DNA from 3 places in the Bradyrhizobium sp. 1(2017) genome. Region 1 is predicted to be linked to each of the others. Evidence: predicted binding sites of a transcription regulator. Region 1 holds the regulator's gene; each other region holds the start of a gene.
The links. Region 1 encodes LexA, which represses DNA repair genes until DNA is damaged. Its sites were predicted from a motif close to TGTTCNNNNTGTGTTCNG; they were not measured.
Positions count from the first base shown of each region.

Region 1 (4,178 bases):
AGAACCACCTCGGACTCTGAGCTGTCCGCCAAGCTGATCAGCAAGGCGGCCGACTTGAAATCCCAGGCCGACCCGATGCCCGACAAGGATCAAGGCCCAAAAGCTCCTGATGTCGCGCTGGACGGCGGCCCGGACCGCCCCAGCGGGAGTTGACCGATGCTGGCCGTGGCGCTCGTCCTCCTCGTCCTCGCCATGGCTATCCTCTTGCCGGTCTGTCTCGCCTTTCGGATCATGCCGCGGCGGATCTGAGCCGCCGTTCTGAACGAAAATATCGATAGGCGGGACGAATTATCCTGCGTCGCCGCTTTTTGCCTCTGCGCCCGCACTCGGCTAGAACTCTCGCTGCCGATTGCCCGAGCGGCCCAGCAGGAGATTTCACTTTTGGCCCTGATGCCGGTTTCCGACGCGCTTGCCGCGGTGCTGGCGGGTGCAGAGCCGCTGCCTGACGAGACGGTCGCGCTCGATGCAGCCTTCCACCGCGTGCTCGCCCGCGACGTGGCGGCACTGCGCACGCAGCCGCCGGAGGCGATGTCCGCGATGGATGGCTACGCGGTGCGCGCGGCCGATGCGGCGACGATTGATTCTCAGCTGACGGTCATTGGCGAGGTCGCGGCCGGCCGGCCATTCGCCGAGACGGTCGGCTCCGGCGAAGCGGTACGGATCTTCACCGGCGGCGTGATCCCCAATGGCGCGGACGCCGTCGTGATCCAGGAGGATACCGTTGCCGACGGCAGGCGCGTCACGATCAAGGAAGCCGCGGCTGCCGGGCGGCACATCCGTCCCGCAGGCGTCGACTTCTCCGAAGGGGATGTGCTACTGCGCAAGGGAGTTCGCCTCACCGAGCGCGATCTCGCTCTCGCCGCCGCCATGAATTACCCGCAGCTTGGCGTCTGCCGCCGCCCCAAGGTCGCGATCCTCGCCACCGGCGACGAGCTTGTGATGCCGGGCTCCACGCCCGGCCACGGCCAGATCGTCTATTCCAACGGCTATGCCCTACACGCGCTCGCGCGCAGCGAGGGTGCCGAGACCATCGACCTCGGCATTGCCGCCGATACGCTGCAATCCACCGCCGCCGGCATCCGCCGGGCCCGCGAGAGCGGCGCCGACGTCCTGATCACCACCGGCGGAGCCTCGGTCGGCGACCACGATCTGGTCCAGCGGGCGCTCCGGGACGAAGGCATCTCGATGGCGTTCTGGAAGATCGCGATGCGCCCGGGCAAGCCGATGATGCATGGGCGGTTGGGCGCGATGCGGGTGATCGGCCTGCCCGGCAATCCGGTATCATCCTATGTGTGCGCCTTCCTGTTCATGGTGCCGCTGATTCGTGCCTTGTCGGGCCGGTCCGTGATTCATCACCGCCACGAGCGCGCCGTGCTCGGCCGCGACGTGGGCGCAAACGACATGCGCGCGGATTACCTTCGCGCGCGTCTGGAAGAGCGCGACGACGGCACGCTCGTTGCGCTCCCCCTCCATCTTCAGGATTCCTCCCTGCTTGCGAATCTTGCTGCGGCACAGGCACTTCTCGTGCGCATGCCGTTCGCGCCCAAAGCCGAGGCCGGTACGCCTTGCGAGGTGCTGCGCCTGCCCGCCTGAACGGTCCCGCCACACGCATTCCGCGAACTTCGTCGCGTTCACGGTAAATTAAGCAGTTGCGGAACACATATCGAACATATAGTGTCCGTTCATGATTTGTTTCGAGCATGTAGCGGTTCGCCGCTTCAATTCAGCGTCTCGGAATCGAACGACATCAACCGGGGGACTTTGGTCGAGATGTTAACGCGCAAACAATACGAGCTTCTGCGGTTCATCAGCGAACGTCTGAAGGAAAGCGGCGTGCCGCCCTCCTTCGACGAGATGAAGGATGCGCTCGACCTGCGCTCGAAGTCGGGCATTCATCGCCTGATCACCGCGCTCGAGGAGCGCGGCTTCATCCGCCGCCTGCCCAACCGCGCCCGCGCGATTGAAGTCATCAAGCTGCCGGAGCTGCAGGCCGCAGCCGGCAACCGCCGCGGCTTCACGCCAAGCGTCATCGAGGGCAATCTCGGCAAGGTGCGCACGACCTCGAGCCCGCCCGCGGACGAGGGCGAGCGCCCCGTTGCGGTGCCCGTGATGGGCCGCATCGCGGCCGGCACGCCCATCGAGGCGCTGCAGACCCGCAGTCACACCATCAGCGTACCGCCGGACATGCTCGGCTCAGGCGAGCACTACGCGCTCGAAGTGCGCGGCGATTCGATGGTCGAAGCCGGCATCCTCGACGGCGACATGGCCCTGATCCAGCGCAACGAGAGCGCCGATACCGGGGACATCGTGGTGGCGCTGATCGATGACGAGGAGGCGACGCTCAAGCGCTTCCGCCGCCGCGGCGCCTCGATCGCGCTCGAGCCCGCCAACGCCGCCTACGAGGTACGCATCCTGCCGCCCAACCGGGTGAAGATCCAAGGCAAGCTGATCGGGCTGTACCGCAAGTACTGAGAAAGCACTGAGACGACCAGCGGTCATTCGATACCAACGATTCCGATTGGAGCGGACCAGGTTGCCCGCTCCGGCTGGATGGTCTTTCTGGTACTGCGCAGATTGTCCGGCACTTTTCCAGCGCGGTCCTCGGCGTACCGCCGCGAAGCTCATGCTTTGCGACCTCAAGGGATCGACGAGACAGCGATGCGTCGACGCCCGCGCACCACTGACGCCGGCATTCGCCGAATGCACTGAAGCGGGCTTTGTTCCTAATAGATTTGAAAAAATAATGTGATCGCTTCCCGCGAACACCAGCCGCAGATTTGCCCACAACCAAGCAGAGCGTTGTATGCTTCCACTCTGATAGAGGCTTGCGCCTCCGAAAGAGGCGCGGGTTGCTATCATCGAAAGAGGAGCACCCGATGTGTGACTACAGCCTGCATGCCGTTGCATCGCGGCCCGCCGAAGTCGGCGAGACGATCGTGTCGACGACGTTTCGCGGCACCTCGACGCGTGGCTTTGCTTCTGCGGCCGATCCGACCGTGGCCGTCTGCCTGCTGCCGGGAACGGAGCTCGCCTTCGCCGACAACGTCCGTTACGACAATCGCTGGATCTGGACGCGCACCATCAACTCCCGCGTCGGTAAGTTCGGCAAGATTGATCCGCAGATTCCCGATCGCCATCACGACGCGATCGAGTTTCCGGACGGCAAATATGTGCTGGTGACGCAGCTCGTCGAAGGTCAGCGCGCAACCGTGCTGCAATTGCCGGTGACCCAGCCGATCGGCGAGCGCGAGCACAAGCCGCAGATCATCACCGACAGTCGGCCGAGCACGACGCGCCGCCTGCCGATCGACTGATGGGCCGTCCCCGGCCGCCCAGGTCGGGCCTGGATCAAATGCCATCGCCGGCCCTAGCCGGCGAGATGGTATGGTTTGTGTCCCGGCGGAGTTCCGGTCGGACCCGGACCAACCTCGCAGACCAACTCCTCGCAATTATCATTGATCGTCGGCCTGCAAGTCGGCCTCCGCCGGCGTTGCGTCGCGGTTGCGGGCTGCCGCCGCCTTGGGCGCAAGGCTCCCGCCGAAATCACCCTCGCCGGCGCCGGCCGGCAGCCAGGGCCGGCTTGTCCCTCTCGCCCTCACCGCCTGAACCGCAAAACCATCGCCACGCTGCGACAACGCCAGCGCGCCCTGGCTCGTGAGCCGCTGCCGATCGATCACCATCGCCGCGCAATCCGGCGGCGCGGGTCGCGCGGTCACCACCAGTGCGGCGCGGCTGCAATCATCAGCCAGCGCGTCGATGCGCAAGGACAGCGCGACCAACCGGCCATCGGCGAGAGGCGTCACACAGCCGGCCTCGTCGCACGACACGCCGTCGGCCAGCGTACTGCTCGCGGCATCGCGCCGATCGGCGTCGGCCGCTAACCACTCCCTCAGCAGAAAGCTGTCCTTGCTCGCGCGCATGACAAGCAGCTGCCCGTCCCGGCCCCGAACCGCAACGCTCGCGCCGTCTCCGGCAATCAGGATGTCGGGCGGCCGCACCGACATGGCCCAGGCGATGGACGCCAGCAGCACCAGGGCGCCGGACCAGCGCAGGGGCGTTCGCAACAGGCCCATCACGATGATGCCGAGGCTTGCCGCCATCAACGGCGCGATACCGAACGCCGGGATGCGGCCGATGGCGCCCGGCAGAGCCGACACCCAGCGCGACACCGCAACCAT
Region 1 is NZ_CP050022.2:4,488,963-4,493,140, forward strand. Features, by position in the region: gene HAP40_RS21280 (hypothetical protein) at 1-153, shown strand, start outside; gene glp (gephyrin-like molybdotransferase Glp) at 382-1,593, shown strand; gene lexA (transcriptional repressor LexA) at 1,771-2,472, shown strand; gene HAP40_RS21295 (hypothetical protein) at 2,877-3,314, shown strand; gene HAP40_RS21300 (ComEC/Rec2 family competence protein) at 3,453-4,178, opposite strand, start outside.

Region 2 (4,178 bases), 170 kb from region 1:
TGGCCATGCCGACCGCGATGCCGCCGGCGCCGTTGACCAGCAGGTTCGGGAACCGCGCCGGCAGCACCACCGGCTCCTTCTCGGAGCCGTCGTAATTGTCCTGGAAGTCGACGGTGTCGCTGTCGATGTCCTCGAGCAGCTTCTGCGCGATCTTGGTCAGGCGCGACTCGGTGTAGCGCATCGCCGCCGCCGGATCGCCGTCGACCGAGCCGAAATTGCCCTGCCCGTCCACCAGCAGCTCGCGCAAGGAGAAGTCCTGCGCCATGCGCACCAGCGCGTCGTAGATCGCCTGGTCGCCGTGCGGGTGATATTTACCCATGACGTCACCGACGATACCGGCGGATTTCTTGTGCTTCTTGTCCGGCGTGAACCCCTGCTCGTTCATCGAGAACAGGATGCGACGATGCACCGGCTTCAAACCGTCGCGCGCATCGGGCAGCGCACGCGACACGATCACGCTCATGGCGTAATCGAGGTAGGACTTCTTCATCTCGTCGAGGATGGAGACGGGGCGAATGTCTGAGGGTTGCGCCGGCTGGTCGCCGGGCTTGTTGTCGTCGTCAGCCAAGGGGAAATCCGGTGAGGTTTTGTCTGGGAATCATATAGCGCATCGCACCCCTGATAACCACCCTTGCGGGGTCCCGGGAAGCGCTTTTTCCGTTCGTTTTTTCATGCACTTACCGGGTTGGCGGACCGCTGTTCCCGGGCATCCTTTGAGGCACCGGCAGCCCGCGCCCGACAGTGAGTTTCGGCCACCCCTCAAGGCCCGAAAACCACCGCGTGCATGATCCGGCCGGGCATGAAGGTGAACAGCCCGGCAGTCACGAGGGCGCCGAAGAAGATCGAGGCCATCGTGATCCTGTGGCGGCGAACATTGTGAGCTCTCGCAGCCATCACACCCAATACGAGCATCGCCAATGCGAAGATCGAGAGCAGATGGATCGGGCTCCACGGACCGACCAGACGGATCTCGTGGATCCAGAACGAGCTGAGCGCCACGACAAGCATCAGCACCACCCAGAGCCAGCCCAAAGCCCGGTGCGGCAGCGCGCCCTTGGGAGCGGCGATCTGGACGATCCCGAGGACGAACGCAGCCATCGCGGCGAAGGCATGCAGCGGGATCGCCGGAGCAGCATCAAGCAGCGGCGCAAGGCTCATGCGGAAGCACCTTCAGGTTGGCAGCGGACACTGTCAAAAGCTGACGCACAACATGAGCAAGCTCGGAAAACCGAGCTTTACCCGTCAATTGCTGGGGAATTTTATCGCTCTGGGCGAATAAGCCAATGTGAAGGACGAACCGCCTGCGATCCAGCCTCAGAACGGGATATCGTCGTCCATGTCGCTGTTGCGTCCGCCGCCAGCGGCAACGGGACGGCGCGGCGCGCTGCTGACCGGGCCGGAGGAGCCGAAATCGCCGCCCGGCTCGTCGCCGAAGCTGCTGCCTCCGCCGCCGCCACCGCGGCCATCGAGCATCGTCAGCGTCGAGTTGAAGCCCTGGAGCACGACCTCGGTGGAGTATTTCTCGACCCCGCTCTGGTCAGTCCATTTGCGGGTCTGCAGTGCGCCCTCGATGTAAACCTTCGCGCCCTTCTTCAGGTACTGCTCGGCCACCTTGCAGAGCCCCTCGTTGAAGATCACGACGCGATGCCACTCGGTCTTTTCCTTGCGCTCGCCGCTGTTCTTGTCGCGCCAGGTCTCCGACGTGGCGATGCTCAAATTCGCGATCGGCCGCCCGTCCTGGGTGCGGCGGATTTCCGGATCCTTGCCGAGATTTCCAACCAGAATGACCTTGTTGACGCTTCCCGCCATCGCCGCTCTCCACTCCGAATGCCACTGAATTCCAGAACGCAGGACCGCCCCTCGCGGCCTGCAACCTGTGTTGAGGCGACCCTATACGCTCGCCGCACACGTCCGGGCGCCGATCAGCCGGTCACGCCTCAGGTTATCCCCATTATATAGCATCGACCCTCTGTTTGTTCCAGATTTGTTCTTATCGAGCAGCAATCCTGAATGGAGGCCCGGCCGGACCGTGGCGCCGGCGCAAAGCGCGTCTCGACGGAACCTTTTCCGGTTCCCGTGAACGGGGAAAACCGCTTAACATTCATCAAGTTGCAGCGGATCAGTCGGCGCGCGAGTGTGGCATTTCGGAGACGGACTTTGCCCACACCTTAGGCTACCGTTGCCTTGGACTTAGTTCATATGGGCGTCGCGCCTGATCAACCGCTTCGGGATTTTCAAGAAGCGGACGAAACTGGGGAGACTGCAATGAATAAGATTCTGCTTGGAGCAATCGGCATAGTGGCAATGGGCCTGTCGGCCCCCGCAAGCGCGGCGGATATGGCGGCGCGTCCCTACACGAAGGCTCCGGCACCGATGGTCGCCACCATCTACGATTGGAGCGGTTTCTACATCGGTATCAACGGCGGCGGCGGCACCAGCCGCAAGTGCTGGGATTTCGTGACGCCGGTTACGGGCGTTCTGGTCGGCGAAGGCTGCCACAACGCGGTTGGCGGCACGGTCGGTGGCCAGGTCGGCTATCGCTGGCAGTCGACCAACTGGGTGTTCGGCCTCGAGGGTCAGGGCAACTGGGCCGACTTCTCCGGCGAAAATATCAGCGGAGCGACGGGCCTGCGCGATCGTTCCAAGATCAACGCCTTCGGATTGTTCACCGGACAGGTCGGCTACGCCTGGAACAATGTCCTGCTCTACGTGAAGGGCGGCGGCGCCGTCGTCGGCGATCGCTACCGGAGCTACGATCTCGCCACCGGTCTCGAATTCGACCGGGCCAACGAATCCCGTTGGGGCGCCACTGTGGGCGCAGGCGTCGAGTTCGGATTCGCGCCGAACTGGTCGGTCGGCTTCGAGTACAATCACATCTTCCTCGGCGACCGCACCCTCAACTTCACCGGGTCTGGCAACTTCGTAATCGCTCCGCTTGGGGTCGTTACACGCTCCGAGCGTATCAGCCAGGACGTCGATATGGCTCTCATCCGCGTGAATTACCGCTGGGGCGGTCCGCTCATCGCAAGGTACTGATACCCGCTTGATATCATTTTGGAATCGAAGGCCGGCCTCGCGCCGGCCTTTTTGCTGGGATCAGCGCGGTAATGAGTCAGCAACCATTACGTTTTGCGTCTGTTGTGGCTTTTGAGAGACACAACTTGCGGCTTCGTTGGTGTAAGCACGGCAATAGTTGGGCCATCGAGTCCGCTGCCTTTCCGATTACGGAAGGCACAACAGAAACTGGGACTGGGATTAGTTGAATATGAAGAAGGTTTTGCTGGCTTCGGCCTGTTTGTTCGCTCTCGCCGCGCCCGCGTCGGCTGCTGACCTGGCGGCTCGTCCGTACACCAAGGCTCCGATTGCTCCGGCTGCTGTGTACAATTGGACCGGCTTCTATCTCGGTGTCGTCGGCGGCGGCGCTTGGGAAGACGCCAACAGCCCGGCAATGCAGGGCGGCTTCGTCGGCGGCACGGCCGGCTACAATTGGCAGACCGGCAGCGTCGTGTTCGGCATCGAGGCCGACGGAGCCTGGGCTGACGTCAACGCCTCGGCGACTGCACTCGGCATCACCGTGGCGTCCAAGACCGACGCGCTCGGAACCGTTCGCGGCCGCATCGGCTGGGCCGTCAACAACGTGCTGTTGTACGGCACCGGCGGCTATGCCTGGATCGACAACAAGATCAGCATCACTACGCTCGGCCTGACCGTCTCCGACAGCAAGTTCCACTCCGGCTGGACCGTCGGTGCGGGCGTCGAAGCGTTCTTCGCGCCGCAGTGGTCGGTCAAGGGCGAGTACCTCTATCGCAGCCTCGGCAGCGAGACCTATTTCGGTGGTGTGGGCGTTCCGCTGAACTCTGGCACGCTCAACCTCCACACCGTGCAGGTCGGCGTGAACTATCACTTCGGCGGCCCGATCGTCGCGAAGTACTGATCACTACCGACGTCACATCGTCACGAAAGGCCGGCCTCGCGCCGGCCTTTTTGTTTGGTGGGATCACAAGTCCCCCGCTCCTGCTGCCAGATGCCGCCAGCGCGCCAACATTCCGTTGACGATTCGCAAACGCCACTGGAAATCCGCTCTCGTTCTTCCTACGTTCGCTGCCATACCCATCGGCGCCGATCCCGGTTCCGGGCGAAGCGCGCCTTTTTCATTGGCGCGATCGCGTGTCTTTGGG
Region 2 is NZ_CP050022.2:4,323,425-4,327,602, forward strand. Features, by position in the region: gene gyrA (DNA gyrase subunit A) at 1-568, opposite strand, end outside; gene HAP40_RS20485 (DUF2306 domain-containing protein) at 760-1,158, opposite strand; gene HAP40_RS20490 (single-stranded DNA-binding protein) at 1,315-1,809, opposite strand; gene HAP40_RS20495 (outer membrane protein) at 2,266-3,036, shown strand; gene HAP40_RS20500 (outer membrane protein) at 3,266-3,934, shown strand.
Region 2: HAP40_RS20490 (single-stranded DNA-binding protein) is a predicted target of LexA. The motif match lies at 1,975-1,992, and genes of this name have one in related genera.

Region 3 (4,178 bases), 3.8 Mb from region 1:
GGCCGCGGCGTACTGGATGCCCCGCCTTCGCGGGGCATGACAGTGGAATATGTGGAGAGTGGGATACCTCCCCAATCACCAAAACGGCAATGATCGGAACGCCTTACGATCACATAAAGGGCGCAATCGCACCGGAAGAATCCGGTGGAGTTCCGAGGGCCGCGTGCCCGGACGCATTGCCTGCCGCTGATTTCGGCTTAAGTAACTGCCATTGGCGCCCCGATTGGAAAGCTTCGTGCCCACCACGTCCCTTCTCTCGCCCCGGCGGCGCTCTGCCGGCCGGCTGGCCTTCGCCGCCTTTTGCGGGCTGGCCCTGGCGTGGGCGGCCGATCCCGTGGCGGCGCAAGGCAAGCTCGAGGCGCAATATGAGGCGACGCTGGCGGGCATTCCTGTCGGCAAAGGCGCCTGGAACATCGACATCCAGGACGACGTGTTCGCGGCCGCGGCCTCCGGCGGCACCACGGGGCTCTTGAAATCCTTCACGGGCGGGTCCGGCACCGGCGCCAGCCAGGGGCGCATCGTCAACGGCGCGCTGGTGGCGACCGGCTACCAAGCCTCCACCACCACCCAGAAGAAGACCGAAAATATCCACATCACGCTCGACAAGGGCAATGTGAAGGAATTCGCGATCCTGCCGGAGCCGCCGGTCGATCCCGATCGCATCGTCGTCACCGAGGCGCATCGCCGCGGCGTCTGGGACCCCATGACCGCCTCGCTGCTGCGCGTACCCGGCACCGGCGACCCCGTCTCGCCCGACGCCTGCCGCAACTCCGCGCCGGTGTTCGACGGCCGCATGCGCTACGAGCTTAAGCTCGATTTCAAGCGCATGGAGAGCGTGAAGGCGGAGAGGGGGTACAAGGGCCCGGTCGTGGTCTGCTCGATTTATTTCGTGCCCGTCGCCGGCTACATCCCCGATCGGCCCGTGATCAAATACCTCGCCGCCCAGCGCAACATGGAGATCGCGTTCGCGCCGATCGCGGGCACGCGCATCCTGGTCCCGTTCTGGCTGAAAGTGCCGACGCCGCTCGGCCCGGCCATGCTGGAAGCCACCAGCTTCATCACATCAGCCCAGCCCCCGCGCGTCGCCAAGACGCAATAGGGCTTTTTCACCCTCCCCTGGAGGGGAGGGTCGATCGCGCGCAGCGCGAGCGGGGTGGGGTGATCCCTCCCCACGGGGACTGCCCGAGCGGAGAGACCCCGTCGCCCATGTCGCTGCGCTCCCTGTGCGCCGACCCTCCCCCTCCAGGGGAGGGTGAGAGAGACCGTGCAAAATCAATGACTTCCCTACTGTGCATGGGGTTGTTTTGGCACTTTTTGTCGTGGCGGGTCTTTTGCCGGGGAATCCATTTGACTCCTCCCCGATTCTGATTCGACTCGGCGCCATCCCCAATTTTAAGGAAGGCGTCATCAAATCGTCGCTTGTACGGCAGCGCCGAACTCCATCTAGTGCACAACCAATGAGAGTCCCGCGAGATGTTGCGTGAACGGAACGGGACTCACAGGGGAGTCAGCGATTCGGCCGCGATTCGTTCTAGAGTCGTTCCGAAGCTTAAAGCGAACGGGAAAAGCGTCGCAAAGTGAGACAGTTGCGCGAGGTTTGGGGAGGGCGGCCACGCTCTCCGCTGTCATGCCCCGGCTTGACCGGGGCATCCAGTACGCTGCGGCTTCTCGGTTCAATCACTGCTGTCTCTGGAATACGGGATCGCCCGGTCAAGCCGGGCGATGACGGCGGAGTGCTCGGCGACAGCCACGCGTTCGGACACATGGCCGACACCCAGCCCCCGGCCCGCCCCAAAACAGCACTGACATTCGCCCAAATCGCCACTACCTAATCCCCAGACATGGCCTTCTCCTCCTCCCCCTTCGCTTCCGAGCGCGCGCCCGGCGCTGGCGTCACTGCGGTGCTCGGGCCGACCAACACCGGCAAGACCCATCTCGCCATCGAACGGATGCTCGCGCATCCCTCGGGCATGATCGGGCTGCCGCTGCGCCTGCTCGCGCGCGAGGTCTACAACAAGATCGCCGATCGCGCGGGCGCAGAGAGCGTCGCGCTCGTCACCGGCGAGGAGAAGATCAAGCCGAAGAACCCGCGCTATTGGGTTTCGACCGTCGAGGCGATGCCGCGCGACCTCGACGTCTCCTTCCTCGCCGTCGACGAGGTCCAGATCGCCTCCGATCTCGAACGCGGCCACGTCTTCACCGACCGCATCCTCAACCGCCGCGGCCGCGACGAGACGCTGCTGCTGGGCGCCGCCACGATGCGCCCGATCATCGAGCGGCTGCTGCCCGGCGTGTCCATGATCACGCGGCCGCGGCTGTCGCAGCTGGAATTCGCCGGCGACCGCAAGATCACGCGCCAGCCGCGCCGCACCGCCATCGTCGCGTTCTCGGCGGATGAAGTTTACGCCATCGCCGAGTTGATCCGCCGCCAGCATGGCGGCGCTGCTGTTGTTTTGGGCTCGCTGTCGCCGCGCACACGCAACGCGCAGGTGGCGATGTTCCAGAACGGCGACGTCGATTATCTCGTCGCCACCGACGCCGTCGGCATGGGCCTCAATCTCGACGTCGACCACGTCGCCTTCGCCTCCGACCGCAAGTTCGACGGCTACCAGTTCCGCCGCCTCACGCCGGCCGAATTCGCGCAGATCGCCGGCCGCGCCGGCCGCGCCACGCGCAACGGCACCTTCGGCACCACCGGCCGCTGCGCGCCGTTCGAGCCCGAGCTGGTCAACGCGCTGCAGAACCACACCTTCGATCCGGTGAAGGTGCTGCAATGGCGCAATTCGAAGCTGGATTTCGCCTCGCTCGGCGCGCTCCAGGTGTCGCTGAACCTCGCCCCCGGCCACGAGGCGCTGACGCGCGCGCCTGTTGCCGAGGACATGCGCGTGCTCGACCACGCCGCCCGCGACGTCGAGGTGCGCGATATCGCGCATGGCAAGACGGCGGTGGAGCGGCTCTGGGAGGCCTGCCAGGTCCCTGATTACCGAAAGCTGTCGCCGGCCGCCCATGCCGAGCTGGTGACGACGCTCTACGGCTTCCTGATGCGGAAGGGATGCATTCCCGATTCCTGGTTCGAGGCCCAGATTACCCAGGCCGACCGCATCGACGGCGACATCGACACGCTGTCGGCCCGGATCGCACAGATTCGCACCTGGACCTTCGTCGCCAACCGCCCGGACTGGCTGAAAGACCCCGAACGCTGGCAGGGGATCGCGCGGGAGGTCGAAAATAAATTATCGGATGCGCTCCATGAACGCTTGACTGAGCGTTTCGTTGATCGCCGGACCAGTGTATTGATGCGCCGCCTGCGGGAGAACACGAGCTTGAATACTGAAATCGGCAAGACCGGCGAAGTCATCGTCGAAGGCCATGTCATCGGCCGCCTCGACGGCTTCACCTTTGCACCGGATGCGGCGGAAGCCGGCTCGGATGCGAAAGCCTTGCAGGCTGCAGCGCAAGCGGTGCTCGCCGGCGAGATCAATGCGCGCGCCGAGAAGCTCGGCAATGCGCCGGACGAGCAGTTCGTGCTGACCTCGGAAGGCACCATCCGCTGGACCGGCGATGCCGTGGCGCGGCTGTCTGCCGCAGAAGAGGCGCTGCATCCGCGCATCCGCATCATCTCGGACGAGCGATTGACGGGCGCGCCGCGTGACAAGGTGCAGGCCCGGCTCGAGCTCTGGCTCAAAACGCATATCGAGAAGCTGCTCGGGCCGATGTTCGAGCTGTCCAAGGCCGAGGATGTCACCGGCATCGCCCGCGGCATCGCCTATCAGCTGGTCGAGGCGCTCGGCGTGCTCGAGCGTCCGAAGATCGCCAACGAGCTGAAGGATCTCGACCAGCCCTCGCGCGCGGTGTTGCGCAAATACGGCGTCCGCTTCGGCGCCTATCACATTTACTTCCCCGGCCTGCTCAAGCCTGCCGCGCGTGCGTTGGCGGCGCTGCTCTGGGCGCTGAAGCAGGACAATGTCGATCTGTCCTCGCTCTCGGGCGCGCAGCATCTGGCATCCTCGGGCCGCACCTCGTTCCCGGTCGACAAGGCTCTGCCGCGTGATGCCTATCGCGTGCTCGGCTACAAGCAGGCCGGCGAGCGCGCCGTGCGCGTCGACATCCTGGAGCGCCTTGCCGATCTGATCCGCCCCGCGCTGGCCTGGCGCGAGAATTCGCCCGGCGAAAAGCCC
Region 3 is NZ_CP050022.2:701,978-706,155, forward strand. Features, by position in the region: gene HAP40_RS03260 (DUF3108 domain-containing protein) at 236-1,099, shown strand; gene HAP40_RS03265 (helicase-related protein) at 1,842-4,178, shown strand, end outside.
Region 3: HAP40_RS03265 (helicase-related protein) is a predicted target of LexA. The motif match lies at 1,544-1,561, and genes of this name have one in related genera.